DNA from 3 places in the Streptomyces sp. NPDC086549 genome. Region 2 is predicted to be linked to each of the others. Evidence: riboswitches for the same ligand, from Rfam matches in the RefSeq annotation. Region 2 holds a riboswitch; each other region holds the start of a gene.

What was found. Region 2 has a riboswitch for cobalamin ahead of ACIPSA_RS25445 (CbtB domain-containing protein). Riboswitches for the same ligand answer to the same signal wherever they lie in the genome.
Positions count from the first base shown of each region.
Region 1: linked by a shared signal. The riboswitch ahead of ACIPSA_RS40370 (CbtB-domain containing protein) and the one ahead of ACIPSA_RS25445 (CbtB domain-containing protein) in region 2 are both predicted to bind cobalamin.
Region 3: linked by a shared signal. The riboswitch ahead of cobT (nicotinate-nucleotide--dimethylbenzimidazole phosphoribosyltransferase) and the one ahead of ACIPSA_RS25445 (CbtB domain-containing protein) in region 2 are both predicted to bind cobalamin.

Region 1 is NZ_JBIVBS010000018.1:41,897-51,263, forward strand. Features, by position in the region: gene ACIPSA_RS40330 (glutamate ABC transporter substrate-binding protein) at 1-346, opposite strand, end outside; gene ACIPSA_RS40335 (amino acid ABC transporter ATP-binding protein) at 432-1,208, opposite strand; gene ACIPSA_RS40340 (response regulator transcription factor) at 1,508-2,194, shown strand; gene ACIPSA_RS40345 (sensor histidine kinase) at 2,204-3,610, shown strand; gene ACIPSA_RS40350 (TAXI family TRAP transporter solute-binding subunit) at 3,707-4,705, opposite strand; gene ACIPSA_RS40355 (hypothetical protein) at 4,792-5,199, shown strand; gene ACIPSA_RS40360 (hypothetical protein) at 5,207-6,631, opposite strand; cobalamin riboswitch at 6,959-7,083, shown strand; gene ACIPSA_RS40365 ((2Fe-2S) ferredoxin domain-containing protein) at 7,189-7,614, shown strand; cobalamin riboswitch at 7,658-7,798, shown strand; gene ACIPSA_RS40370 (CbtB-domain containing protein) at 7,835-8,056, shown strand; gene ACIPSA_RS40375 (CbtA family protein) at 8,047-8,457, shown strand; gene miaB (tRNA (N6-isopentenyl adenosine(37)-C2)-methylthiotransferase MiaB) at 9,024-9,367, shown strand, end outside.
Region 2 is NZ_JBIVBS010000008.1:176,523-185,889, forward strand. Features, by position in the region: gene ACIPSA_RS25425 (phytanoyl-CoA dioxygenase family protein) at 1-960, shown strand, start outside; gene ACIPSA_RS25430 (protein kinase) at 1,101-2,888, shown strand; gene ACIPSA_RS25435 (hexameric tyrosine-coordinated heme protein) at 3,003-3,257, shown strand; gene ACIPSA_RS25440 (CbtA family protein) at 3,332-4,114, opposite strand; gene ACIPSA_RS25445 (CbtB domain-containing protein) at 4,140-4,361, opposite strand; cobalamin riboswitch at 4,399-4,552, opposite strand; gene ACIPSA_RS25450 (histidine phosphatase family protein) at 4,649-5,221, shown strand; gene ACIPSA_RS25455 (NAD(P)H-binding protein) at 5,415-6,305, opposite strand; gene ACIPSA_RS25460 (LysR family transcriptional regulator) at 6,476-7,321, shown strand; gene ACIPSA_RS25465 (PadR family transcriptional regulator) at 7,380-7,892, opposite strand; gene ACIPSA_RS25470 (hypothetical protein) at 7,986-8,552, shown strand; gene ACIPSA_RS25475 (dienelactone hydrolase family protein) at 8,650-9,228, opposite strand; gene ACIPSA_RS25480 (hypothetical protein) at 9,288-9,367, opposite strand, start outside.
Region 3 is NZ_JBIVBS010000012.1:6,207-15,573, forward strand. Features, by position in the region: gene ACIPSA_RS31780 (DEAD/DEAH box helicase) at 1-1,175, opposite strand, end outside; gene ACIPSA_RS31785 (cold-shock protein) at 1,347-1,550, opposite strand; gene ACIPSA_RS31790 (nitronate monooxygenase) at 2,058-3,509, opposite strand; gene cobT (nicotinate-nucleotide--dimethylbenzimidazole phosphoribosyltransferase) at 3,808-4,962, opposite strand; cobalamin riboswitch at 5,051-5,233, opposite strand; gene ACIPSA_RS31800 (acetolactate synthase large subunit) at 5,495-6,565, shown strand; gene ACIPSA_RS31805 (YjbQ family protein) at 6,639-7,061, opposite strand; gene ACIPSA_RS31810 (NAD(P)-binding domain-containing protein) at 7,170-8,246, shown strand; gene mltG (endolytic transglycosylase MltG) at 8,283-9,239, opposite strand; gene ACIPSA_RS31820 (ABC transporter ATP-binding protein) at 9,283-9,367, opposite strand, start outside.

The DNA.
Region 1 (9,367 bases), on a different contig from region 2:
GCTTCTGGCGCTCGGGGGTGATCGAGTAGGAGGCGGCGATGAAGTCGACGTCGCCGCGCTTGAGCAGGGTCTCGCGGTCGGCGCTCTTGGACTCCTTCCACTCGATCTGGTCGGCGTTGTAACCGAGCTTCTTGGCGACGTACGTGGCCACGTCGACGTCGAAGCCCGAGTAGCCCTGGGGGGTCTTCTGGCCGATGCCGGGCTGGTCGAACTTGATGCCGATGGCGATCTTGTTGCCACCGCCGGAGGAACCGCCGTCGTCCTTCTTGTTCGAGCTGCACGCCGTGGCGGCCACGGAGAGGGCGAGTACGGCGGCCGAGGCGGCGGTGACCTTGCGGAGCTTCATCGTGAACATCCTTTGAGTGGTGAGGAACGCGGTCCGTGAGGGACGGGCGGCCCCGGGACGTCCGGGGCGTACGGGCTCGGTGCCGTCAGTGGTGCAGGATCTTCGAGAGGAAGTCCTTGGCCCGGTCACTGCGCGGATTGCTGAAGAACTGGTCGGGCGCAGCCTGTTCGACGATCCGGCCGTCGGCCATGAAGACCACACGGTTTGCAGCCGATCGTGCGAAACCCATCTCGTGGGTGACGACGATCATCGTCATGCCGTCGCGGGCGAGTTGCTGCATGACCTCGAGGACCTCGTTGATCATCTCGGGGTCCAGGGCCGAGGTCGGCTCGTCGAAGAGCATGACCTTCGGGCCCATGGCCAGGGCGCGCGCGATGGCGACGCGCTGCTGCTGACCGCCGGAGAGTTGTGCCGGGTACTTGTCGGCCTGGGTGCCCACGCCGACCCGGTCGAGCAGGGCGCGGGCCTTCTCCTCCGCCTGCTTCTTGTCGGTCCTGCGGACCTTGATCTGGCCCAGCATCACGTTCTCGAGCACGGTCTTGTGCGCGAAGAGGTTGAAGGACTGGAAGACCATCCCGACGTCCGCCCGTAGCCGGGCCAGTTCCTTGCCCTCCTGGGGCAGCGGCTTTCCGTCGATCGTGATGGTGCCGGAATCGATCGTCTCCAGGCGGTTGATGGTGCGGCACAGGGTGGACTTTCCGGACCCGGAGGGTCCGATGACCACCACGACCTCGCCGCGGGCGATCGTCAGATCGATGTCCTGGAGTACGTGCAACGCGCCGAAGTGCTTGTTGACGCTCTGCAGGACGACCAGGTCGCCGGTCGCGGCCACGTCTTCCTTGACCACCGATACTTTGGTCATCGCTTTCGGGCTCCGTCCTCCTCGGTTTCGGAGGAATGTAGTGACCCCGAATGACCTGCGTCATTACATCTGAGGGGAATCTGAGCATCACGATCCGATAGCAATCGGACACGTGTTGTAGCAGTTGGGGCGGGGCCGCGTATCGGCCGGGTAACGGAACCGGCGGGCAACCGGAACCCTCTTGACGCCATCATCGTCCATCAGCGTGACTGCCTTGATGCACACACGCGCGTGCGCGCGTTTTCTACAAGCCGACAACGAACCAGGACCGTACGACCGCTGAACCGGAGGGGGCCGGAATGAGACTGCTGCTCGTCGAGGACGACAACCACGTCGCCGCCGCGCTCTCCGCGGTCCTCGCCCGGCACGGCTTCCACGTCACGCACGCCCGCAGTGGCGAGGAGGCCCTCCAGGCGCTCGTCCCGGAAGGGCCCGGCTTCGGCGTGGTCCTGCTCGACCTGGGCCTGCCCGACCAGGACGGATACGAGGTCTGCGGCAAGATCCGCAAGCGCACCAGCACCCCGGTGATCATGGTCACCGCTCGCTCCGACGTCCGCTCCCGCATCCACGGCCTCAACCTCGGCGCCGACGACTACGTGGTGAAGCCGTACGACACCGGGGAACTGCTCGCCCGGATCCACGCCGTCAGCCGGCGCACCGCGCACGACGACGCCGTACCGGGCGCCGATCACGCGCTGCGCCTCGGTCCCGTGCACATCGAACTGCCCACCCGCCAGGTCAGCGTCGACGGTTCGGTTGTCCAACTGACCCGCAAGGAGTTCGACCTTCTCGCGCTGCTCGCCCAGCGCCCCGGCGTCGTCTTCCGGCGGGAGCAGATCATCAGCGAGGTCTGGCGCACCAGCTGGGAGGGCACGGGCCGCACCCTGGAGGTGCACGTGGCCTCCCTGCGCGCCAAGCTGCGCATGCCCGCGCTGATCGAGACCGTACGCGGCGTCGGCTACCGGCTCGTCGCCCCGGCCGCGTAGCGGGGACGGGTGCGCACACGTCTGCTGCCGCTGCTCATCGTCCTGATGGCGGCCGTGCTGCTCGCACTGGGTGTTCCGCTCGCCGTCAGCGTGGCCGCGGCCCAGCAGCAGAAGGTGGTCGTCGACCGGATCGACGACACGGCGCGCTTCGCGGCACTCGCCCAGTTCGTCACCGACGGGCCCACCGGCTCACCGCTGACGACCGAGGACGAGCGCAAGGAGACGCTGCGCCGCGAGCTCACCAGCTACTACGGGGTCTACGGCATCCGCGCGGGCGTCTTCTACCGCAACGGCGCGGCGATGGCCAACGCGCCGTACGACTGGTTCCTGCCCCCGAGCGGCGAGTTGCGGGAGGCGTTCGGCGAGGCGCTGCTCAGCCGGCGCAGCCATGACCCCGAGCAGGTGTGGCCCTGGCAGCACAGCCGCCTGATCGTCGCGTCGCCGGTGATCCGGGACGGCGACGTCGTGGCGGTCGTGGTCACCGACTCGCCCACCGGGCCGATGCGTTCGCGGACGCTGCGCGGCTGGGTGCTCATCGGGGCCGGTGAGATCGCCGCGATGCTGCTGGCCGTGGGCGCGGCGCTCCGGCTGACCGGGTGGGTGCTCAGGCCCGTGCGCGTCCTCGACGCCACCACCCACGACATCGCCACCGGGCGGCTGAAGTCCCGGGTCGCGGTGGCCGGCGGACCGCCGGAACTCCGCAGGCTGGCCCGGTCGTTCAACGAGATGGCGGACAACGTCGAGGACGTGCTGGAGCAGCAGCGCGCCTTCGTCGCCGACGCCTCGCACCAGCTGCGCAACCCGCTCTCGGCGCTGCTGCTGCGCATCGAACTGCTCGCCCTCGAACTGCCCGAGGGCAACGAGGAGATCGCCTCGGTCCGCACCGAGGGCAAGCGCCTCGCGCAGGTCCTGGACGACCTGCTCGACCTGGCGCTGGCCGAGCACGCCGAGGCGGACCTGCGGCTGACGGACATCGGCCGGCTGGCCGCCGAGCGGCTGGCGGCATGGTCGCCGGCGGCCGAGGCCAAGGGGGTGCGGCTGACCGGCGACTGCCCGCCGACCACCGCCTGGGCCGACCCGATCACGCTCTCCAGCGCGCTGGACGCGGTGATCGACAACGCGGTGAAGTTCACACCGGAGGACGGCACTGTCACGGTGACCGTCGCCTCCAACGGCGAGATCTCGACGGTCGTGGTCACCGACACCGGTCCCGGCCTCACCGACGAGGAACTCGCCCGCGTCGGCGACCGGTTCTGGCGCAGCGGCCGCCACCAGAACGTGAAGGGCTCCGGTCTCGGCCTCTCCATCACCCGCACCCTCCTGGCGGCGGGCGGCGGTTCCCTCGACTGTGAGCACCACGACCCGCACGGCCTGCGGGTGACGGTGACGGTGCCCAGGAGCGGCTCGGCGGCGTAGGACGGGTGACGGGTCGTCGGCCGAGGGCGGAGTCACGGCCTCACTGAGCTACGGCTTCACCGGGCTACGGCTTCACAGAGCTACGGCTTCGTCGAGTCACGGCTTCACCGACCGGTAGTACCGCCGCGCCCCCTCATGCAGCGTGAGCGGGTCGGTGTAGATGGCGGTGCGGAGGTCGACCAGTTGGGCGGAGTGGACGTGGGCGCCGATGTCGTCGCGGCTCTTGATGACGGTTCGGGTGACCCACTCGGTCAGCCGGGGGTCCATGTCCTTGCGGGTCATCAGCAGGTTGGACACCGCGATGGTCGCCACCGTGGACCCCTGCTGGACGGACGGGTAGGCCGACTCGGGCATGTTGGTGGCCCGGTAGTAGCGCGCTTCGTCGCCCTCGGCGTGGAGCTTGGTGACCAGGTCACCGTCGATCGGGACGAACCTGAAGTCGAACGTCCTGGTCAGCTGCGCCAGCCCGTTCGTCGGCAGCCCGCCGGACCAGAAGAACGCGTCGATCTTTCCCTGCTCCAGCCCGTCGGGCCCGGTGTCGATGCCGTCGGACACCGGCGTGATGTCCTTCTCGGGGTCGATCCCCGAGGCCCTGAGCAACCGGTTGGCGATCAGCCGCACGCCCGAGTTGGGCAGCCCTATGGACACCCGCTTGTGCTTCAGGTCGGAGACGGTCCTCACGTCCGAGTCGCGCGGCACGATGAGCTGCACGTAGTCGTCGTACAGCCGGGCCACACCGCGCAGCTGCCCGGCACCGCCGGGGTGCTGGTACTCGTACGCCTCCACCGCGTCGGCCGCCGCGATGGTGAAGTCGGCCTTCCCGGTCGCCACCCGCCGCACGTTCTCCTGGGAACCGGCACTGTTCAGCAGCTTCACCGTCAGCCCCGGCATGTCCCTGTCCAGCTCGGTGCGCAGCCGCTCGCCGTATTCCTGGTAGACCCCGCGGGGCGTGCCGGTGCTGAAGACGATCGTCCCGCCCGGCGGTTCCTCGCCCAGGGGCAGCAGCCACCACAGCAGCAGCGCGAAGGCGACGAAGCCGGCGGCCGCGCCCTGGAGCGCCCGGCGCCTGCCGATACGGGGGAACACCTTGGACATGCGCGCGATCCTGCCAGTCGTCCGGAGTCCTGACCAGCGCCGGGCTCACGGCGGGCGTTGTCGGTGGCGGCCGCTAGAGTCGCGGCATGACCAGCTCCTCGCCCGCCGACCTCGTCCGTGAGTTCCACCTGGCCTTCGGCCTCGATACCCGCAACAGGCCGACGGAGGTGTCCCCCGAGCTGGCCGCGCACCGCGGGGACCTGCTTGCCGAGGAGGCCGCGGAGGTCGCCGAGGTCTCGGTCGTCGGCCCGCTCGACCGGCTCGCGCACGAACTGGCCGACGTGGTCTACGTGGCCTATGGCACGGCCCTGGTCCACGGCATCGACCTGGACGCGGTGATCGCCGAGGTCCACCGCTCCAACATGAGCAAGCTGGGGCCCGACGGCCAGGTCGCCCGACGGGCCGACGGCAAGGTCCTCAAGGGCGAGCACTACGAGGCGCCGGACGTGTCGGCCGTCCTGCGCCGCCAGGGATGGATACCCGGCGGCGCCTGACGTCGCCTCAGAGCGAGTCGCCCGCCAGCTGCCACTCACGGTGCAGCACGCCCAGCGGAATGCTCCGCTGGAGGACGGGGGTACCGAAGACGGACAACTGCAGGCGCAGGGTGCCGGACAGGTCCACGCCGCCGTACAGGCCCCATGTGCCGGTGGTCTTCGCTCCGGTGGTGTCCGACGATGCCTGCACCGTCCCGGAGGCCTCGCCGCGCAGGTACGGCGCCAGGTCGGCCGTGACACCCACGGTGCCGTAGAGACCGACCGAGGCCTCGGCGCCGAGCGCGGTCTTCACGTTCCCGGCGGTGGTCACCGAGGTCCGCACCGGTGTGCTCGTCATGTCGGAGGCGCTCACCGGCGTCCAGCCCTTGCCCGCGCCGAAGGTGCCGCCGGCCTTGAAGTCGCCCTTGAGGCTCTGCTCCACGTCGACGGTGACCTTGCCGTCGGCGCTGATCTGGAAGTAGCAGGTCAGGTCGAGGTTGACGACGACCGGGACGGGGCCGACCTGCAGCACCGGGTCGGCGTGCAGCTTCGCGAAGGGGATCCGCAGTGGCGTGGTGGTGGAGGCGGCGGCACGGCCCTTGACGGCCCAGCCGGAGGTCCAGTCGCCGGACACGCCCAGGTACGCGGAGCCGGGCGCGGCGTCGGTGCCCTCGCCGCCGTACCTGAAGTCGACCTGCGGAGCGACCTGTACGAAGCCGGACACCGAGGCCGCTGCCGACACCGGAGCGCCCTCGGCCGTTGGCACCTCGGCGGAGACGTCGAGCCGCAGGCTGCCCAGTGGCACCGTGGCGCCCTTGGGGCCGACGTGCACATCACCGGCCCTGGACCAGGAGACCTTGACGTCGGGCAACAGCTTGTCGACGTCGAAGGAGGCCGGGTCGACGGGCACGGTGCCCTTCGCCGTGTCGTCGCCGAGCAGGGCGTTGAGCGTGGCGGGTTCGGTCTGCACCTCTGTTCCCCTGTCCGTCTCGCCGATCACCTTGGTGACCTTGGCGAGCAGACCGTCCGGGGCACCGGGCGCCGGGGCGCTCGCGATGACGTCACCCACGGCGGCCTCGTGCTGGGCGGCGGAGGCGCTGGGAGAGGGGGAGGAGGCGGACGAGGAGGAGGCCGAGGGGGACGTGGCCGGCGGGGAGGGGGAAGTCGACTTCTTCCCTTGGGAGATGACGGCCCGTCGGGTCCTGCTGTCGTACGAACTGATGGCGAGCGTGGTCTTGTGCGCCGGCCTGCCCGAGCCGGCCGGACCCGCCGCCGCGGTGGCGGTGGCGGTGGGAGCGGCGGCGACGGTGAGCGAGTGGTACGCCGCGTCCGTGGCGGTGTCGTCCGGGCTCTGGGTCTCCTGGCTTCGGGCGGCGGCAGGCTGCTCGGCCTGCGACGCGGGCGAGGAGCAGCCTGCGGCGAAAAGGAGGGCGGTCACGGCGAAGGCGGGCATGAGGGCATGCGTGTGCCTCGTGCGTCTGCGCAAGGTGAGTCCTGAGGGTGGGGGTGGCAAGGAGGTACCGGCGGACGGCGAGCGACGTGTCGTACTGGCCGGTAACTCGGTGACGGGCCATGAGCATGCCATGGTCCGCACAGTGGACCCACATAATCCGGCCGCATCCCAACGTGACCTGACCCACGGCGACTTCAGGCCGCGTCGGTGGCCGGATGCCGCCTGAGTATCCGTACTCAGGCCCCAGGGTTCCGCGGACCGAACACTGGTGCCATGACGACGGCACCCCGGATGGAATGATGATCGGTGACAGGGCGACGGCGGTCCGAGGAAGCCGGTGTGAATCCGGCGCGGTCCCGCCACTGTGATCGGTGAGCGAAGTCCCGACAGGCCACTGCCCCCAGACGGGCGGGAAGGCCGGGACGGGCGACGACCCGAGAGCCAGGAGACTCACGCGGTCGCCTCCTCGACGGACACCGGGGCGGATCTCCCCGGGAGGGGAGTGATTCGGCGTGCCCGGCAAGCCGACGGAAGAGGCGTTCGACAACGAGGCGGCCATGGAGGCGGCCGTGGACGCGGCGGCCACGGAGGCGGCGGCCACGGAGGCGGCCGACCCGGCGCCGAGCCGTGTCGTCGTGTGCAGGGACTGCTGCTGCGGCAGTCCCAAGGTGTCCGGCGTCGATCACGCGGCGCAGACCGCACGTCTGCGTGCCGAGGTGCCCGTGCGCGTCTCCGCCTGCCTCGACGTGTGCGAGCAGGCCAACGTCATCGTCGTACAACCCTCCGCCGCCGGCCGGGCTGCCGGAGCCCGGCCGGTCTGGCTGGGTCTGGTCAACGACCCGGACGCGACCGAGGACATCGCTGCCTGGGTGCGCGCGGGCGGCCCCGGCGTCGTTCCCCTGCCGGACATTCTCGACCTCTACACCATCACGCCGCCGCGCCGCCGGACGGCTTCCGAGGTCCGGCGCCGCGTCGGTCCATGACCGGGAGAGGAAGATCACGCCCGGTGACGCGGTCTTGGACATGCACGCGTCACGCGATACGGTCTGTCCGGTATCGACGACGGTACGACGGAAGCCGGTGGGAGTCCGGCACGGTCGCGCCACTGTGAGCGAGCGCCCTGGGCGGCTCGTGAGTCAGACCCGTGGCCGTCGTCCTGTGCACCACCGAGATGGGACGCGAACTCCCAGAGGAGGCCCTGCCATGGCGCAGACCGTCGCCCAGCCGACAGCCACCACCCCCGTCGTTCCCGCCAAGCTGCCGCTGAAGACGATCGCTCCGTGGGCGGTCTTCTTCGGTGTCCTGATGCTGGTCCTGCTCTACTTCGTCGGCGCCGAGCAGGGCGCCACGTCCGTGCTCAACGGCACGGACGTCCACGAGTGGGTCCACGACGCCCGTCACCTGCTCGGTTTCCCCTGCCACTGACGCCAGGGGCGCCGCACACCCGTGAACTCCGCTCCCTGCGCTCCACCGCCGGTCGCGCCACCGGCGTCCTGGTCTACGGCGTTGCCTTCGGCGGCATCGCCGCGCTCGCTTTCTGCTTCGCGCTCGGCCGCGTGGGCCGTTTCTCCCTGCGGGCGACCGCGCTGCTGCTGTCCGGCCTCGTCCTCGTGACCGGCCTCGCGTACGCCTTCCTGCCGGTCGTCAACGAGGTGCCGAAGGACTTCCCGGCCACCCTGCTGTGGCGGTTCCGGCTCTCCGCGCCGGCCATCCAGACCGTCCTGTGGGGCGGCTTCGGCCTGCTTTTCGGCGAGTTGGCCGAGCGGCTGCTGCATCCGAAGCCCGCGACCTCCGGGTCGGGGCGGGCAGTTCCCGCTGCGCACTGAACCCGTCAGGACATGAGAGGGGGCTGGGCGTCCCCTCGACCACCGACCGTGCGAGGCCGCTCGGCAACGGGCCGTCGGCAGACGCCGCAGGAGAGCGGTTCTCACCGGACTCGCGGCGGTGGCGGCCGCCCTGACGGTCCTGACCTCCCTCGCCGTCGTCCAGACCGCCCGCGCCCGCGAGGCGGGAGTCGTCTTCGGCCCTGACGGCCGACGGGTCGCCGGCGCCTCGACCGACGGCGCCGTATGTGTGCGCCGCGCCGACGGCACGGGCGAGCCCGTGGTGCTGCGGGCCACGACGGCACGGCGCAAGGCGTGTCCTTCAGCCCCGACGGCCACAGGGTGGCGAGCCTCGGCGACGACGGAACCGTACGTGTCCGGAGCGCGGACAGCGGCACCAATCCGCTCGCCCGGCACGGCAAAGCACCACCCGACAGCTCACCGCGGAGCAACGAGCGACCTGTCCGGGGGCCGGGCAGGCCACGGTCCGGGCGTCGGGCGCCGGGCGCCGTGAGCCACCGATCAAGGTCTCCGGCAGCCGGGCCCCGGGGAGCGCCTACCCTTGACCCATGACCAGCAGCAGCGACCGGAGCCCCGCAGTGGACGTTCAAGCACCCAAGAGCTACGAGATCCGCACCTACGGGTGCCAGATGAACGTCCACGACTCCGAGCGATTGTCCGGGCTGCTCGAAGAGGCCGGGTACGTGCGCGCCCCCGAGGGCTCCGACGGGGACGCGGACGTCGTGGTCTTCAACACCTGCGCCGTGCGTGAGAACGCCGATAACCGGCTCTACGGAAACCTCGGCCGCCTCGCGCCGAGGAAGGCCCAGCGCCCCGGGATGCAGATCGCGGTCGGCGGCTGTCTGGCACAGAAGGACCGCGACACGATTGTGAAGAAGGCGCCCTGGGTGGA
Region 2 (9,367 bases):
CTGCTGGAGGGACCCGGCATCGTGGTGTTCAAGGGCGCCTTCGCGGACCCGGCCGTCGTGGACCGGGCGTCCGGGGTGTTCCGGGCGCTGATCGAGGAGGAGCGCGCCTCGGGTGCGGGGTGCGGCGACCACTTCGCCAAGCCCGGAGCCAACGACCGTGTCTGGAGCGCTCTGGACAAGGTGGCCGTGCGTGCGCCGGAGGTGTTCGCGGACTACTACGCCAACGACGTGCTGGCGCTGATCGCCGAGGCCTGGCTCGGCCCCGCCTACCAGGTGACCTCTCAGGTGAACGTGGTCAACCCGGGCGGCACCGCACAGAACGTGCACCGCGACTACCACCTCGGCTTCCTCTCCCAGGAGCGGGCCGCCGCCTACCCGGCGCATGTGCACCGTCTGTCGCCGGTGCTGACCCTCCAAGGCGCGGTGGCTCACTGCGACATGCCCGTCGAGTCCGGCCCGACGCTGTATCTGCCGCACTCGCAGAAGTTCGAGCCCGGCTATCTGGCCTGGCGGCTGCCGCGGTTCGTCGAGTACTTCGACGCCCACCACGTCCAGTTGCCGCTGGAGAAGGGCGACGCGGCCTTCTTCAACCCGGCGCTCTTCCACGCCGCCGGGCACAACCGCTCGACCGGCATCCGGCGCATGGCCAATCTGCTCCAGATCTCCGCCGCCTTCGGGCGCGCCATGGAGACGGTGAACCGCGAGGCGATGGCGAACGCGCTGTTTCCGGTGCTGCTCCGCCGCAAGGCCGAGGGCTTCTCCGAGGACTGGCTGCGGCGGGTGGTCGCCGCCACCGCCGAGGGCTACCCCTTCCCCACCGACCTCGACCTCGACCCGCCGGTCGACGGCCTCGCCCCGCTCTCCCAGGCGGACACGCTCTGGCAGGCCGTCGCGGAGGGCTGGGACCCCGAGCGGCTGCGCCGGGAGCTGGAGGCGGGCGCCGAGCGCCGCCGGACCTGACGGAGGGACGGCTCAGCCGGATCGCACCGCTCCGTCCCGACGGAAGTGATCGAAACCGTGAGCAGAGGCCGGGACTGGGTTAGCCTCGTTCTCCCAGCGAAGGCGAACTGACTTACGACGAACACCACTTCGGGAGTTCCGTGTCTGACCACCGGCCACCATCACCGGACTCCGCGGCCCGCGAAGCCGCCGCACTCCGGCAGACCGGAGCCTCACCTCTGCTGGCCGGCGACCCGGGCCGCATCGGTCCCTTCGTGCCGGTGGCGCTGCTGGGCAAGGGCGGGATGGGACGGGTCTACCTGTCACGGGCCGCCGACGGCCGTCCGGGACTTTTCGCGGTGAAGGTAATCCGGCCGGAGTACGCCGAGGACGTCAGGTTCCAGCGGCGGTTCGAACGCGAGGCATTGGTGCACTCGCGGATCGGTCCGCCGTACGCACCGAAGTTATGCGGAACCGGATGGGACGACCAACTGCTGTGGATGGCCACCGAGTACGTCCCCGGACTCGACCTGTCGGAAGCCGTACGTGAGGGCGGTGCCCTGACTCCGGCCACCGTGTGGCGGTTGGTGGCGGAGCTGGGGCGGGCGCTCGCGGCCCTGGCCGCCGCAGGGGTCGTACACCGGGATCTGAAGCCGTCCAACGTGCTGTTGTCGGTCAAGGGCGCGCATGTGATCGACTTCGGGATCTCCAAGGCCGCGGAGGCCAGCGCGATCACCGGCACCGGCAACCGGGTCGGCACTCCGGCCTACATGTCGCCGGAGTATCTGAGGACAGGCCACTGCGACACGGCATCGGACGTGTTCTCGCTGGCGAGCAGCCTGCTCTTCGCGGCCACCGGACGTGCGCCGTTCGGCGACGGTACGGGCGTCGACGTGATGCACCGGGTGGCGTTCGAGGAGCCGAATCCGGAGGTCACCGGGGCGGTCTCGGCTGCCGACCCGGAACTGGGGGCGCTGCTGGCCGCCTGCTTGGCCAAGGAGCCCGAGCGGCGCCCCACCCCGCGGGAACTGACCGACACCGCAGGGGCACATGCCGGAACAACCGGTTGGCCGGAGCCACTTGACGGCAGGGTGCTCGCCCGGCAAAGGGCGTACGAAGCGCTGCACCGCCTCCCCGTCGAGCGGGCGGCGCTCTTCCACCCCTCGGGGCGCCGGGCGGGTGCGCCGGCTCCCTCGCCCGGACGGGTGGGCTCGCCGGCCGCCCCGCCCGCGGCCGCCTCCGCCTCTGCCTCTGCCTCTGCCTCTGCCGAGAGGGCCTCGGCAGGGTCGCGTCCGGCGGCGGCCCGACCCTGGGTGCGCAGGAAGCGGGTCATGGCCGCCGCGGCGGGCACCATGCTGTGCGCCGTTGCCGCGGGCGTCCTGGTGCTGATGCGTGAGGGCGGCGGCCCCGCAACCGCCGCCTCGCCGGAGTACACCGCTTCGCAGGCCGGTACCCGGCCCGGCCGGCTGTCCGACGGCACCGCCCTGTCCGTCGCACCCGGCGTGTCGGACCGGGCGTCCGCTGCGGGCGCGTCCAGCAGACGCGCCGGCGTCACCGACGACGGCACTGCGCAGCCCGAGGACTCCCCGTCCGCCCCCGCCGGCCGACCCAGCTCCCCCACTACCCGGGCCGGCGACACCGGCTCCACCGCCACCCCGGCCCAGTCCCCCGGCACCGCATCCGCCGACCCCGGAACTCCGCCCTGGATCGCCGACTGCACGTACTACGCCGGCAACGGCCGCACCCGCCCGGGTGACAGCGGCAAGCGTGTGCTGCAGGTGCAGTGCATGCTCACCAAGCGCGGCTACGACGTGGGCAGTACCGGTGTGAACGGCGAATTCGGCTCCGCCACGGAAGCGGCGGTCCGCAGCTTCCAGAGCGCCAAGGGCGTGACTGCGGACGGCGTCGTGGCCCATGACACCTGGGTCGCTCTGCGCGCCACCGAGTGAGAACAGCGGCCGCCCCGAGCACGGCGGTATGAACCCACGGCCCGATTCACCCCTGCGGAGCACCCCGTCGTGTCCGTGCACACCAGTTCCTGGAGGGTTGCTGACACTGCGGTCATGAGCCGAGTACCTGACGAAGGCATGGTCCTGATCCCCGGCGGATCCCTCATCACCAAGACCCCGGAAGAGGGCCGTGCCCTGGCGCTCACCCTGGCCCGGCACACCATCCACAACATCCAGCCCGATCTCGACGTCCTCAAGGGCGGGCGAACGACTTATTCCACCGCCCCCGAAAGCCTCATGCACGCGGCGCAGGTCGTGGCACTCGAGTTCCAGACCATCGCCGCCGCCAACGGTTACTGGCGGGACTGACACCCCAACCGAACCACGGGAACCGCGGGGAGCACGGGCAGGCAGCGCCCGGACTCCCCGCAGAGCGGCCTCCGTCAGGGGCGGGGAGCCGCGGTCGCTCGGCTTCCGTTCGCCGGGGTGTGCGCCTGTGCCGTGTTCGACTCCGCGGCCTTGGGGAGCAGTTCGCGCTCCGCGAGCACACCGAACACGAGCCCGAAGGAGGTCCACAAGGTGGCCTGGATGGCAAGGGCCGCCAAGCGGAACTGCCACAGCAGCGTGGCCGAGAAGTCCTTCGGGACCTCGTTGATCGCAGGCAGGAAGGCGTAGGCCAGTCCAACGACCAGGACGTAGAACGCGGCCGCGGAGAGCGTGGCGTTCCAGTTGCCCAGGCGTGGCGCGAGACGTTTGCCGACGATCACGGCGGCAACCGCGAGCAACACGCTGAGCAGCATCATCAGGAAGTAGAGAGTCGTCCGCTTGCCGATGGTGTCGGGGTCGCCGACGGACGGTGGGTTCGCGGGGTACTTCAGGAACGGCACCACGTAGACGGCGACCAGACCGGCGGCCGCCAGCAGCAGCGCGCTCGCGCGCGGCCCGAAGCGACCGATGCGGCCGAGTACGAAGCAGTACGCCAGGGCGGCGATGCCGCCGAACGCGACCCCGTACACCAGGACACCGGTGGTCAGGCCACCGGTGGACTGCATGGTCCGGGAGACCGCCTCCACGCCGTGCTCGTGGGAGTGTGCCTCCTCGTAGGCGATGGCCGAGTCGACGCGCGGCTCGCCGAGGAAGTAGGCGACGACGAGTGCGAGCAGGCCCGCGGCGAGTCCCGCGAGCATGCCACGCACCAACAGATTTCTGACAGTTGCCGAGTTCATGGGCTCGTGGATTCCCTCGCCGCCGTCAGTGGCAGGGGAAGCCGAGCAGATGACGCGCGTCGTGCACCCACTCGTGCACATTGTCTCCGGACATCACGGACGTGGCGCCCTGCTCGGCGCCGACGAAGTAGAGCAGGACCAGCATGAGGATGCCGAAGAAGACCGCCCAGGGGACGATCGCGCCGATCGGCAGCTTGGCGGGCGTGACGGTGGGGGTAACGGTCGGCTGGACAGCGGACTGCGCCATGGCAGGACCTCCTGGGGAACTCGCGTCCCGTCTCGGTGGTGCAACAGGACAACGGAGCGGGTCTGACTCACCCGAACGCACCCCAGGAGTGCGAACCGGGCTTACAGTGGCGCGACCGTGCCGGACTTCCACCGGCTTCCGCGGACCGTCGTCGATATCGAAGTGACGGTACCGCGGAGCAGGGGGTGCGGCCAAGGGCGCACAACGTGGCCGGAAGTGCGCCCAGGGCCCTCTCCGCACCGTCATCTTCGGCCAGGACAGCGGTGCATGAGGATCGGAGCGGATGAATGACCAGTCGAGTGATGTTGATCTCACCGGCGCTGAACCCATCGCTCCGTCAGGCCCGCTTCGACGACGGATGCTCGCTCGACACCGCCGGCGCACTCCGCGCCCGTTCGGCCGCCGGCGCACTTCCCGCGGCCGACCGCACGCTCGTCTCCCCCACCGTCCGCTGCCGGGAGACGGCCTCGGAGCTCGGCCTCGACGCCGCGGCGTCACCCGGACTTGACGGCTTGGACCCGGGCCGATGGCGGGGCCGCACACTGGACGAAGTGGGCGCGGCCGAGCCGGAGGAGGTGGCTCGCTGGCTCACGGACCCACTGGCCGCGCCGCACGGCGGGGAGTCCGTCCACCAGTTGTGCCTGCGCATCTCGCGCTGGCTGGACGAGGCCGCGCGGTTCTCCGGCCTCACCGTGGCGGTGGTGGAACCGGAAATCGTCCGCGCCGTGACGGTGTGCGCGCTCGGCGCACCCGAGTCGGCCTTCTGGCGCGTCGACGTACCACCCCTGTCCGCAACGGAGTTCACAGGCCGCGCGGGACGCTGGAACGTGGCACTGGGCACCACGCTCGGGACGAGGTGACGCTCGTGCCCCGGCGCGGCCTCCGACTCCGCCACCGCCCACGCCTTGGGCGCCCGGCCGAGGCACGCGGACGCACACGGCGCGTGCCCGTCGCGGTCGGGTCGAGTCGAGTCCGGCGAGGAAGTCGGCGGCGGCGCGCGTTCCGGCGACACCGCTGCCCGCCAAAGCCCCGGACCTCTGCCCGCCCCCTGGGCTAGCCCAGGACGGCGGGCCTGAGCGCGTCCTCGCACCACTGGCGGAAGCCCGTAGGTGCCGACTCGGGGGTGCTCGGCTGGGCGGCGCCGTAGAAGCCCTGGTCCTTCAGGGCCTCCGTCATGTCGGCCAGGCCCTGCGCCCAGGCCTCGCTCGCGCCGAAGCGCAGCACCGTCGCCTTGTAGTCCGCGCTGCCGGTGCGGTGGAGACGCACCGGACGGTCCAGGACCTCGGAGACGACCTGGGCCATGTCCTCGGCGGACAGATCGTCGGGGCCGACGAGCGGGACGTCCTGCTGCCCGGTCCAGGAGCCGTCGAGCAGCAGCCGGGCCGCCGTGGCGGCGATGTCGCGGGTGGCACAGGTGCGCAGGACGCGGTCCTCCGCCACCGCCAGGAAGAAGACACCCGCGTCGCGGATCGATTCGGCCTGGCTCAGCAGGTTCTCCATCAGGAACGGCGGGCACAGCGCCCGGTAGTGCACGCCCGTGGCCATGATCGCCTCGTCCATGGCGAGCGAAGCCGATATCTGCCCGGCGTTCTTCGCCACTCCGCGGCCCAGGGTCGAGACGCCGACGACCCGCTCGACGCCCTGGTGCCCGATCACCTCGCACAGGGGCTCGGTGAAGTCGTGGAAGTGGCCCTCGACGCTGTCGGCCCCGGGTGTCGGGGGCACGAGCCAGAACAGGCGGTCGGCGCCCGTACATGCCTCCTTCAGGACGGCGGCGTCGGAGTGCGATCCCCGTACGACCTCGACACGCTCGCGCACCCGCGCGGAGAGCCGAGCCGGGTCACGGGCGATCACCCGGATTCCCTCCGTTCCGTCCGCGGCGTCCACGAGGTGGTCGAGGACCTGTCGGCCGATCTGGCCGGTGGGGGTGGTGACGACGATCATCAACGACTCCAGGAAAGGGGCTTGTCGGATGCCGTCGAGCCTGCTGCGTGGCGCACGCGAACTGAAGTACCGATCTGCTAGCGCTTGTTACCCTCAAAGTAATACCGACCTTGGAGGGCCCATCGGACGGCCCATCGGACGGTCCATCAGACGGCCCGGAGGGGGAGATCATGGAATCCCGCCCGCTGCGCTACTTCGTCGCGGTCGCCGAGGAGCTCAATTTCACCCGTGCCGCCGAGCGGCTGGGCATCTCACCGCCGCCCCTGTCCCGTGCGGTCCGCCAGTTGGAGACGGAGATGGGCGTCGCCCTCTTCGAGCGGAGCACCCACAGCGTGGCGCTGACCCCGGCCGGAACGGTGCTCCTCGCGGAGGCGAGGATCGCCCTGGACGCTCTGCAGGCCGCCGAACGGCGGGCCCAGCGCGCGGCGGACGCCGATCCGAAGCTGATCCTGGCCGTCAAGGCCGACGGTGACGCGGGCCTGCTGGAGCCGATCCTGGCGCGCTTCGCGTCGGAACCGGCGGCGTTACCGGTCGCCGTCCGGCTGTGCGGCTGGCATGAACACCCGCGGCTGCTGCGTCAGGGGGAAGCCGACGCGGCCCTGGTCCACGAGCCGTTCGACCGTACCGGCCTCGACTCCGAGACCCTCTTCGGCGAACCACGCGTCGCCGCCCTCGCCGCCGCCCATCCGCTCGCCGCCCGCGACCGCCTGGCCCTCGCCGACCTCGGCCTGCGCCCCGACGAGGTGCCGCGGTTCATCGAGAAGAACCGCACCGAGGGCCGCGACCTCGCCCAACTGCTCACTCTCGTCGCGCTCGGCGGCCCCACTCCCCTGCTGCCCGCCTCCGTCGCCGCTCGCTATCCGCGCCCGGGCGTCGTCTACCTGCCGGTCCCGGACGCACCGCCGTCGGTCCTTGCCATCGCCTGGCCACAGCAGTCCCGTTCGACGGCCACGGCGGCGCTCGTCCGCGCAGCGGCGGCCGTATCCGAAACCGTGCGGGGCCGGCCCGCGGCCTAGCCGACGAGCGGGCCGTACACGGCGATCCGCCCCGGTCCGGACCAGGCACGTCACCGGCCTACGCGATCTGGTCGGCCGCCCACTGGGCCCACTCGCGGCGCATGGCGTTGAAGCGCAGGCCGTACTCCAGGGCGATCCGGCCGTAGACGGAGAGGTTGTCGTCGTCCCAGTCGATGGACTCCGCGAGCTGGTTGAGATCCTCGTACGACCGCTCGGACATCTCCGTCAGCTCGGTCAGGTACGCGCGCGCCTGCTCGGGCTCCAGCACTCCGAGGAAGAAGACCCGCAGCAGCAGATCACTGCGGGTGTTGCGCTGGGGCCTGGTCTCGGTCAGCCAGTGGCGTAGTTCGGCCAGCCCCTCTTCGGCGAGGGCGTATTCCTTGCGGCCGCGTGGCCCCTCGGCCGCTACCGTGATCAGTCCGGTGGCCGCGAGCTTGGTCAGCTCCGTATAGATCTGGCTCTGCGTGGCCGGCCAGACGGTGGCCAGTGAGGTTTCGAACAGTTTCAGCAGGTCATAGCCGCTGGCGGGACGCTCCGAGAGGAGGCCCAGGAGTGCGTGTCTGAGGCTCATGCCCTGCACTCTACATTCCACTATTGACATGTCGCTACTAGACATTCTACTTTTGACATGTCAGGAGAGACACCGAGACGGGGAGATCAGACCATGTCCTACCTGCGCACGTTCCTGCCCTGGATCGTCTTCGCCGTGCTCCCCTCGGGGGACTGGCAGTGGGCAGCGCTGGCCGCGCTCGTGGTCGCCGTGGCGCTCATCGCCCAGCAGGTACGGGCCGGCACCGGATTCGACGCACTGATCATCGAGTTGGGCTCGGCGGTCTTCTTCGCCGCACTGGCCGTCATCGCCTTCGCCGACCCCCACTCGGGCGTGCACGACTACTCCGCGGCCCTCTCCTCCGGCACCCTCGCGGTCATCGCCGGCGCCTCACTGGCCATCCGCAGGCCGTTCACCCTGGGCATCGCCAAGCGCACCACCCCGCAAGAGGTCTGGAACCTCAAGCCGTTCATCCGCACCAACGTCGCCATCACCGCCGTATGGACCGCCGCGTTCACCCTGACCGCCGCCGTCCTCGCCCTCGTCGCGCACGCCGGCAACGCCCACTCCACCCCCGCCACACTCGTCCAGATCGCCGGCTTCGCCGTCCCGATGGTCTTCACCGTCCGCTACGTCGCCCACGTCCAGGCCAAGGCCAAGGCCGCGCAGGTGACCCGATGACGGCCCGCCACCTCACCGGCAACCACACCCCGGTCACCGGGCTCGGCTTCGGCCGCCCGGGGTGGAGAGGTCGACACGGTCACCCCACTGCCACCGGCTAACCCACTGCCCGCAGAAGCGTCAGCGTGCGGTCGAGCAGCAGCTCGGCCGCCGCCGCGTCGTACGACGCGAGTGTGCTGTCTGCGAAGTAGTGCTGGTCGCCCTGGTAGAGGAACAGTTCCGCCTGCTCGGCGGAGGCGACCAGGGCACGTGCCGCGTCGAGGTCGCCCTCGCCTGCGAAGAACGGGTCGGCGTCCATGCCGTGCACCTGGACGGGCACTCCGTCCGGCCAGGCCGGGCCGAACTCGGTGACGGGAACGCAGGCGTAGTACAGCAGCGCTCCTCGCGCGCCGGACCGGGTCTGCGCCAGCTTCTGGGCCGGGAGCACCCCTACCGAGAAACCGGCGTAGACGACGTCGGCGGGCAGGTCGTCGACCGCTCGGACACCGCGCTCGATCACCTCACCGAAGCCGGTCCGCTGGACGTAGCCCATGCCCTTCTCCAACGTGTCGAACGTGTGCCCGTGGAAGAGGTCGGGCGTGTGCACGGTGTGCCCGGCCCGGCGCAACTCGTCGGCGAAGGCGGTCACCCCCGGCGTGAGTCCGAGCGCGTGGTGGAACAGCACGATGCCGGTCATCCCTGTCTCCAGCTAGGAGTCGACTGCGCGAACGATCCATGAAATCAGCATGTTCGAGCTCAGCCGTGACCCTTCGGCCGGGACGGCCGCGAGACGGCCCTGTCTCCGGCGATCTCACCGCTGTACACGGCCACCACCA
Region 3 (9,367 bases), on a different contig from region 2:
GTGACGACACTGCCGGACTCACCGGCGCGGGCCGTTCGGCCACCGCGGTGCAGATAGTCCTTGTGGTCGCCCGGCGGGTCGACGTTGACGACGAGATCGAGGTCGTCGACGTGAATACCCCGAGCCGCGACGTTGGTGGCCACCAGCGCCGTGACATCGCCGGTCTTGAACTGTGCCAGGGTGCGGGTGCGCTGGGGCTGTGACTTGCCCCCGTGCAGCGCCGCGGCCTTTACGCCACTGCTCAGCAGGTGCTTGGTGAACTGGTCGACAGCGTGCTTGGTGTCCAGGAACATGATCACGCGCCCGTCGCGGGCAGCGATTTCGGTGGCGGTGGCGTACTTGTCGGCGCCGTGCACATGCAGCACGTGATGCTCCATCGCGGTGACCGCGCCCGCCGACGGGTCGACCGAATGGACGACCGGGTCATGGAGGTAACGACGGACCAGGAGATCGATGTTGCGGTCCAGCGTGGCCGAGAACAGCATGCGCTGGCCGTCGGGACGTACCTGGTCCAGCAGTTCGGTGACCTGCGGCAGGAAACCCATGTCCGCCATCTGGTCGGCCTCGTCCAGGACGGTGATGTTCACCCGGTCCAGGCGGCAGTCCTTGCGCTCGATGAGATCCGCGAGGCGGCCAGGAGTCGCGACGACCACCTCGGCCCCGGCACGCAGTGCGCCGGCCTGCCTGCCGATCGACATGCCGCCGACCACAGTGGCCAGCCGCAGCTTCAGCAACCGGGCGTACGGGGTGAGATCATCGGTGACCTGCTGGGCCAGCTCGCGCGTGGGGACGAGGATCAGGGCCAGCGGCTTCCGCGCCTCGGCACGCTGCCCGCTCGTGCGCACGAGGAGCGCCAGGCCGAAGGCGAGCGTCTTGCCCGATCCGGTGCGCCCGCGGCCCAGGACGTCGCGCCCCGCGAGGGAGTTCGGCAACGTGGCGGCCTGGATCGGGAACGGCTCGTTCAGGCCGAGACTGGTGAGCAACTTCAGCAGTTCGGCTGGCATGTCCAGTTCACCGAAGCTCGCGACCGCGGGCAGGGCCGGGGTGACGGTGACCGGCAGCGCGAACTCTCCCTGTGGTGCGGAGGGACGTCGCCCGGTGTCGCCCGGACGGGTGCCGGGGCGCCCCTGACCCTGTGGGCGGAAACGGTCATTCGTGCGAGCTGAACGGCTCATGGAGAACCTTCCTCGACAGGGCACGCATCGAGGAATTCCCGACAGCAACGAGCCGGATGAATTGCAAGAACGGGCCGGATGTGAGACTAATAAAATTCCACCGGAATGCAAAAACAAATATCTGGGACCCCACCATAAGGCGGGGCCCCAGATATCTCATACGCTTCGACGTCAGGCGGGAGTGATGTTCTCCGCCTGCGGGCCCTTCTGGCCCTGCGTGATGTCGAAGTTCACCTTCTGGCCTTCCTGGAGCTCACGGTAGCCCTGGGTGGCGATGTTCGAGTAGTGGGCGAAGACGTCCGGGCCGCCACCGTCCTGCTCGATGAAGCCGAAGCCCTTTTCCGCGTTGAACCACTTGACGGTGCCAGTAGCCATTTCATATCCCCTTGGGGCAGTGCCCGCGGGCCCACACCGTGTGAACCCCTGCGTTGCCACAATGAACCCCGTCCGGATAAGCACCGGAGATACAAAAATGCCCGACGATATACGATCGCCGAGGCACTTGAAGTTTCGGGAACCACAACTGCAACTGTCACTAAGTTTAGCACGGTACGCAGATCCGCACTACTTTCACCCATGACGCTGGGCCTCGGCCCGGCCCCCACGAATCGTTCGTTACCCGAAGAAAGTCAACGGCATCCGTCGCCTCGATTATCCCGGTTTGTTGCCGCGATGGACGGGCCCGGAATGCTGGGTGCCGAACTGTTCGAATCCGTCGGCCACACCGCGCTCGGCGGCGGGCCACCGATCAGCCGACTGTCACCGAAGTCATGACCGAGTGCATCTGCAGCGAGACCGGACGGCCTCCGCCGGTCCAGCGCGGTCCCCGGTCAGCGGCTGCGGACCGGGGACCGGGGACCGGCCACACTCCCGGGGCACCGCTCACACGGACGCTTCCACCAGGCCCGCGGACAGCCATCGCACCACCGACTCCGCGCTGTACGGCCGGCCTTCGGGGGTCATCCGCCGCAGGAAGCCGAGGTCCTGGCCGATGGTGACGATCGGAGGTTCGACCACGCCACGCGGACGGCGCTGGCCGAGTCCGACCGCAGCCAGCAGCCCGTTGCACAGGCACTGCCGGCCTTCCGTCTGCTCGGCGGCACCGCCCTTGCGGACGTACGACGCGGCCGGCTCCGCCGGGCAGCGATAGTCGACGGCGCCTCGCTCCGTGCGGTAGGGAGTGCGCAGATAGCCGAGGTCGCAGACCCGGCGGCGGGCCTCTCTCACACCGGGGTCGGCCAACGTGCCCGGCAGGTCGGCGACCTTGAACGGAAACGTGGTCGGAGAGGCCGCAGGGTCGTTGTGCACGGTCAGTTCCGAGTGAAGCTCACGCTCGACCAGCTCCCGCCGCAACCGCGGTTCAAGGCCGGACTCCTCGCAGAGCGCGAAGACACTGCCGAGCTGGACTCCCGCCGCACCCAATGCCCGTGCCCGGCGGAGATGTTCCGGTCCGCACTGGCCGCCGGCGATCCAGAAAGGCAGGCCGAGGGCGGCCATCTTCGCGAGATCCGGGGTGTCCCGGGGGCCGTAGACGGGATCGCCCTGCTCGTCCAGGCGCATCGGTCCGCGTGGCGGCGCGCTGTGCCCGCCGGCGCGGTGCCCTTCGACGACGAAGCCGTCCGGCGTGGTCTGCTCGGAACGGCTCAGATACGAAGCCAGGGCCGGCAGCGAGACGATGGCCAGGACGTCGGGACGGCGCAGGGGCCCCGGCTGCGCACCGCACAGCACCGAGGCCGGATCGAAGCTCAGCTCCACGGGCTTGTCGTCACCGTCGACGTCCAATCGCGCGGTGACGGGGCGCAGTTGGGCGAGCCGGGTCGCGATGCCCGGGATCTGGGCGGGAATACCGGCACCGACCAGCACATAGTCCACGCCGGCCAGGATCGCGCCGAACATGGCGGGAACCGTGGCGAGTTGGACTTTCTCCAGGTAGTTGACGCCGACGGGTCCATCGTGGCCTTCCTTGGCGAGCCACACCTCGCAGAAGTTGGCGACGACCGTCAGCCCTCGGGCCGGACACGTCTCGTCGGCCGTCAGCCGGGGTGTGGCCGCGTACCGCTCGCCGGCGCCGATCCCTCCTTCGACGAAGTAGCGCTCCTGTATGGAATCGGCGAGTTCCGGTACGGGAAAGGCGGCCAGGGCTCGCCTCAGGTGGCCGCCGGGGTCCCCGCCCTGCAGCATCCGGATCAGCAGGGTGTCCAGGGCGGTACCGGAGACGACGCCCAACTGCCCGGTACGCGCGACGGCACGAGCCAGGCGCCAGCCGGACACCCCCACCCCCATTCCACCTTGGATCAGCCAGGGCAGGTCGGTCCTCGTCCGGGGTGTGCTCATGGGTCCTCGCAGGGATGGTCGCCGGGTCCGGGGCCCGTACTTACGGTGCCGTAACTTACGCTACCGTAACCAAATTGGGCGCCATGACCGGGGGCGATACCGGCGCCGACGGCAGACCTCGTCGAGCGCCTCGTGGATCTCTTCGGTGCGACAGGGCCATGCACAGCACCTCGTCGGCGATCTTGGTGAGCGGCCCGAGCCGGGTGGTGAGGACGCCGATCGGTTTGTCCACACCACCCGGCAGCAACAGGCCGGCCGGACCGGTGCCCCCTGCGGCGCCCGAGTCCGGCGGGCCGGTTCAGCCGTTCTCGCCCGAGACCCCGGCGGAGTCGAACGTAGCCATGTCGCGCAGGGCACGGACGGCCGCCTGTACCAGCGGCAGGGCCAGCAGGGCGCCGGTGCCCTCACCGAGCCGCAACCCCAGGTCGACCAGGGGATGCAGTCCGAGATGACGCAGGGCGATGCTGTGCCCGGGCTCGACCGACCGATGTCCGGCCAGACAGGCGGCCAAGGCATCCGGTGACAGCGCCGCCGCGACCAGGGCCGCCGACGAGGCGATCACCCCGTCCAGGATCACCGGGACCCTGCGGGCTGCGGCGCCCAGCACGAACCCGGCGATCGCGGCGTGTTCCAGGCCGCCGACCGCCGCGACCACGCCGACCGGGTCGTGCGGGTCCGGCCGGTGCAGGTCGAGAGCCTTGCCCACCACGCCCGCCTTGTGCTGCCGGGTCGTGTCGTCGATTCCCGCTCCGTGACCGGTGACGTCGTCCGGGTCCGCGCCGGTGAACGCGGCGATCAGTGCCGCGGACGCGGTGGTGTTGGCGATGCCCATGTCGCCGGTGAGCAGGCAGCGGCAGCCGTCGTCGACGAGGTCCGCGGCGACACCGATGCCGACCTCGATGGCGTGGATGGCCTCCTGGCGGGTCATCGCCGGGGCACGGGTCATGTCCGCGGTGCCCGCCCGGACCCGGCGTCGCAGCAGTCTGTCCGGGGCCGCATCCGAGTCCGGCACCGGAGTTGCGACGCCCACGTCCACCACGACCACCCTGGCTCCGGTCTGAGCGGCCAGGGCGTTCACGGCGGCGCCGGAGGCCAGGAAGTTGGCGACCATCTGGGCCGTCACCTCCTGCGGCCAGACGCTGACGCCCTGGGCGTGGACACCGTGATCCGCGGCGAAGACGGCCACCGCAGCCGGCTCCGGCATCGGCGGCGGACAGCTTCCCGCCAGACCCGCGAGCTGGACCGACACCTCCTCCAACAGGCCCAGCGAGCCGGGCGGCTTGGTCAGGTGGTCCTGGCGGTCACGGGCCGCGGTGAGGGCGCCGGGGTCCGCGGCGGTGATCGCGGCCAGGGTGCGCTCCAGCCGCAGGCCGGCGGCGGGGTCGGCCGCAGGCCGACGCGTGGGATCGGCAGCAGGCCGGCGGTTGGGATCGGAGCCGGACGAGGGCACCATGAAGGAAGTCCTTCCGCTGTCGGCGGTTCTCCACGCCGCCGTGAACGAGCCGCGCCTAGGCGGACAGTGCCTGGCTGCGGGACGGCCGGAATATCCTGGCTCCCGGATCTCGGTACCCGAGCTGTACGGCGCGGGCACCGGCGCCGGCTCCCGGCCTTCCCAGCGGCCGGCTCGCACCGGCTGCCAGTGGCCATGAGCGGGAGGCGGCTCCCCGGTCACAGTGGCGGGCCCGCCCCGGAGTTGGGCCCTCGGGCCCGCACCGGAGTTCCTCCGCATCCGTCGCCGGCATCCTGCCACACCCCGCCATCGGCAGACAGCCGCCCGCCGGGAATTCCTGCCGGGCCGATGCAGGACAGCGCACGGCCTAACGGGCAGAACCCGCACCTGTGCCGCTCTTTGAGGACCTGTTCGGAACACACGCCGGTCCACATGGCCCCGGGGCGAGGGCCGGACGACCCCCTCCCCCGGGGTGGGTACACGGCCAGGATCGGAGGCGGACACGGGCCGAGGAGGGAGAGAGGAAGGAGATGCGATGGCGGACACCGAGGCGCTGCTGGCCGACGCCGTAGGGGCACGAAACGTTCTGGCCGGGACGGAGATCCCCCCTGAGTACGCCGGTGACGAGTCACTGACCGCCGTACGGCAGACACCCGCATACCTGGTCCGGCCCGCCGCGACCGCCGAGGTGGCGGACGTGCTCAGGATCGCCGGCGAGGCCGGGATCCCGGACCTGGAACGCGGCGCGGGCCTGCCCGCCGTCGAGCGGCTCGGTTACCTGCCCGAGAGCGCAAGCGCCCAGCTCCGCGGCCTACGGCATCTGGTCCTGGTCGGCGCCCGGTCCCCGGTGTCCTTCTTCGCATACCCGGAGACACCCGGTCTCCTCGCCCCCCGCGACTGTCACGTCCACTCCCTGGCCGCCCCGGGCGACGACGCCGCGGACGCCCTCGCCCAGCTGGCCGCGCTGCTGCCGCGCGCGACTGCGACCACGGCGGCCCGGGCCCGGCCGGAGCTGCCTGCGGGCGAGCTGACCGGTGAGACGGTGGCCGCAGCCGTGGGGGCGCTGCTGCCGGAGGGGGCGATCGTGGTGGACGAGGCCAACACCTCGGGCCTGTGGCTGCCCACGGCCACCGCCGGGGCACCGCCCCACGACTGGCTGACCCTCACCGGCGGCGCCATCGGCCAGGGCCTGCCGCTGGCCGTCGGCGCCGCGATCGCCTGCCCCGGCCGGCCGGTGGTGTGCCTGGAGGCCGACGGCAGCTCCATGTACACCCTCCAGGCGCTGTGGACGATGGCCCGCGAGGGCTTGGACGTCACCACCGTCGTCTACGCCAACCAGTCGTACTCCGTCCTGGAGATGGAGTACGAACGCCTGATCGCGGCCCCGGCCGGTCCGGGTAACCGGCAAGCCCGCCGGGACCTGCTGGACCTGTCCCGGCCTGACCTCGACTTCACCGGACTCGCCCGGGGCATGGGGGTGCCCGCCTCCCGCGCCGCCACCGCCGAGGACTTCGCCGCCCAGCTCGCCAAGGCCCTCACCGAACCCGGCCCCCACCTCATCGAGGCCCGCGTTCCTCCGCTCTTCGCCCCGGCTGAAGGCCGGTAGCTCGTCCTGCCGTTCGAGCGCGGGCCCACGTCGGCATTCGTAGGACCGGTGAGCCCGAACTGGACGATCGTGCTCAGCCCAGGAAGCTCAGTCGAACCTGACGGTTGACATTGTCCTTGTTGGTGTCCACCAGGCAAACCGACTGCCAGGTCCCCAGTTCCAGGCGCCCGCCCAGCACCGGCAGGGTCGCGTGCGGGGGGACGATCGCCGGAAGGACATGGTCGCGGCCGTGACCGGGGCTGCCGTGGCGGTGCTGCCAGCGGTCGTCGGCGGGGAGAAGGGTGTGCAGGGCGGCCAGGAGGTCGTCGTCGCTTCCGGCACCCGTCTCGATGACGGCGATGCCGGCGGTCGCGTGCGGGACGAAGATGTTCAGCAGACCGTCGCGACCGCCCGCCGTCTCGCGCAGGAAGGCCGCGCAGTCGCCGGTGAGGTCGACGATCCTTTCCTGGGAACCGGTGGCGACGTTGAGCACGCGTGTGGTGAAGGCATCTGACATGCCACCATCCTGACCCAGCCGCCCGGATTTGTTGGCCTCGCCTCCTGGCTGCTTTCGGCCGCATGTTGCTTCGGGAAGTTCCACGATCACCCCGCTGTTCGTAGAAACGTGAACAACACGCGCGAGGTCGAGGTAGTCGTCATAGGCGCTGGGCAGGCCGGTCTGTCCAGCGCCTATCACCTGCGGCGCACCGGTTTCGAGCCGGACCGCGACTTCGTGGTGCTCGACCACTCCCCGGGCCCCGGCGGTGCCTGGCAGTTCCGCTGGTCGTCGCTGACGTACGGCAAGGTCCACGGTATGCACTCGCTGCCGGGCATGGAGCTGACGGACGCCGATCCGGCGCGGCCGTCGGCCGAGGTCATCGCCGAGTACTTCGACACGTACGAGCGCACCTTCGACCTGCGGGTACGGCGCCCCGTCGACGTCACGGCCGTGCGCGAGGGAGGGGACGGGCGGCTGCTCGTGGAGACCTCGGACGGGACGTGGTCGACGCGGGCGCTGATCAACGCCACCGGCACCTGGGACCGGCCGTTCTGGCCGCGCTGTCCCGGCCAGGAGACGTTCCGCGGGCGGCAGTTGCACACCGCACAGTACGCGGGGCCCGAGGAGTTCGCCGGACTGCGGGTGGTCGTCGTCGGCGGGGGCGCGTCCGGTACCCAGCACCTCCTGGAGATCGCCCCGTACGCGGCCGCCACCACCTGGGTCACCCGGCGGCCGCCGGTCTTCCGCGAGGGGCCGTTCGACGAGAACGTGGGGCGGGCCGCGGTCGCGCTCGTGGAGGAGCGGGTGCGGCAGGGCCTCCCGCCCAGGAGTGTGGTCTCGGTCACGGGGCTGCCGCTCAACGACGCGATTCGGCAGGGGCTCCGGGACGGGGTCCTGGACCGGCTGCCGATGTTCGACCGGGTGACTCCGGACGGGGTGGAGTGGCGGGACCAGCGACATGTCGCGGCCGACGTGATCCTGTGGGCGACCGGATTCCGGGCCGCCCTCGATCATCTGGCCCCGCTGCGGCTGCGCGAGCCGGGCGGCGGGATCCGGGTCGAGGAGACCCGCGCGGTCGCCGATCCGCGGATCCACCTCGTCGGCTACGGCCCCTCGGCGAGCACCATCGGCGCCAACCGGGCGGGGCGCGCGGCCGTACGGGACATCAGGCGACTACTGGCCACGGAGCCGGTCGCCGCGTGATGTCCCGTCGGGTCGTGCGCCTGGCCTTCCGTCGGGTCACGTCGAGGACCGCGGGGTCCAGGGCTCCTGCGCCGGACTCGGTTCCCCCTGGGAACTCCCGCTCTGCTGCGAAGTCCCGCTCTGCTGCGGGCTCTGGCTCTGCTGCGGGCTCTGGTTCTGCTGCGAGGCCCTGGTCCGCTGCTGCTCGTTGAACTCGGCCACGTTGCGCTCGTGCTCCGCGTAGTCGGCGGTGAAGCGGGTGTCGCCCGGCTTGACCGTGACGAAGTACAGCCAGTCCCCCGGCGGCGGGTTGATCGTGGCGCGCATAGCCTGCTCGCCGGGGTTGTCGATCGGCGTGGGCGGCAGGCCCATGCGCTGGTAGGAGTTGTAGGGGCTCTCGACACGGGTGTCGTCCGTGCTCGTCGTGAGCGTGTTCCGGTTCAGCGCGTAGTTGATGGTGGAGTCCATCTGCAGCGGCATGCCGCGCGCCAGCCGGTTGAAGATGACCCGGGCCACCTTCCCCATGTCGTCCTTCGAGGCCGCCTCGGCCTGGACGATGCTCGCGATGGTGACCGCCTGGTAGACGTTCATCGCGTTGCGTTGCGCACCGGCCGCGAGCGGCGCCCCGTTGAACCGCTGGTTCGCCGTGTCGACCATGTACTGCAGCAGCGACTGCGGGGTCGCCTTGTCCCGGACCGGATACGTCGCCGGGAAGAGGTAGCCCTCCGGGTTGCCCTCGGCGTCGCTCGGCAGCTTGAGACCGGCCTTGCCGAGGGACTTCAGGGTGCTGCCCGCGGGCAGGGCGAGGACCTTGTCCACGGCGTCGTAGACCTGGCTCGCGCGCCAGCCCTCCGGGATCACCAGGGTCCTGGGCTTGGTGTCGCCGCCGCTGGTCAGGTTCAGCAGCGGCACCGCCACGGCGGTGCCGGCCACGACGGCGCAGGTCACGACGAGGACGAGCTTGCCCCGGCGCGTCAGTCGAATCGTGCTCCGTGGCGGAGTGTTCATCTGCATGCGGGCACGTTAACCCGCATATCTCACCAAACCTGGCATATCGTCATCTTGCCGGTTCCAGTTGCGCGTCCCGGCGGACCAGGGCCGCGTACCGCCCGTCGAGCTCCAGCAGTTCGTCGTGCGTGCCC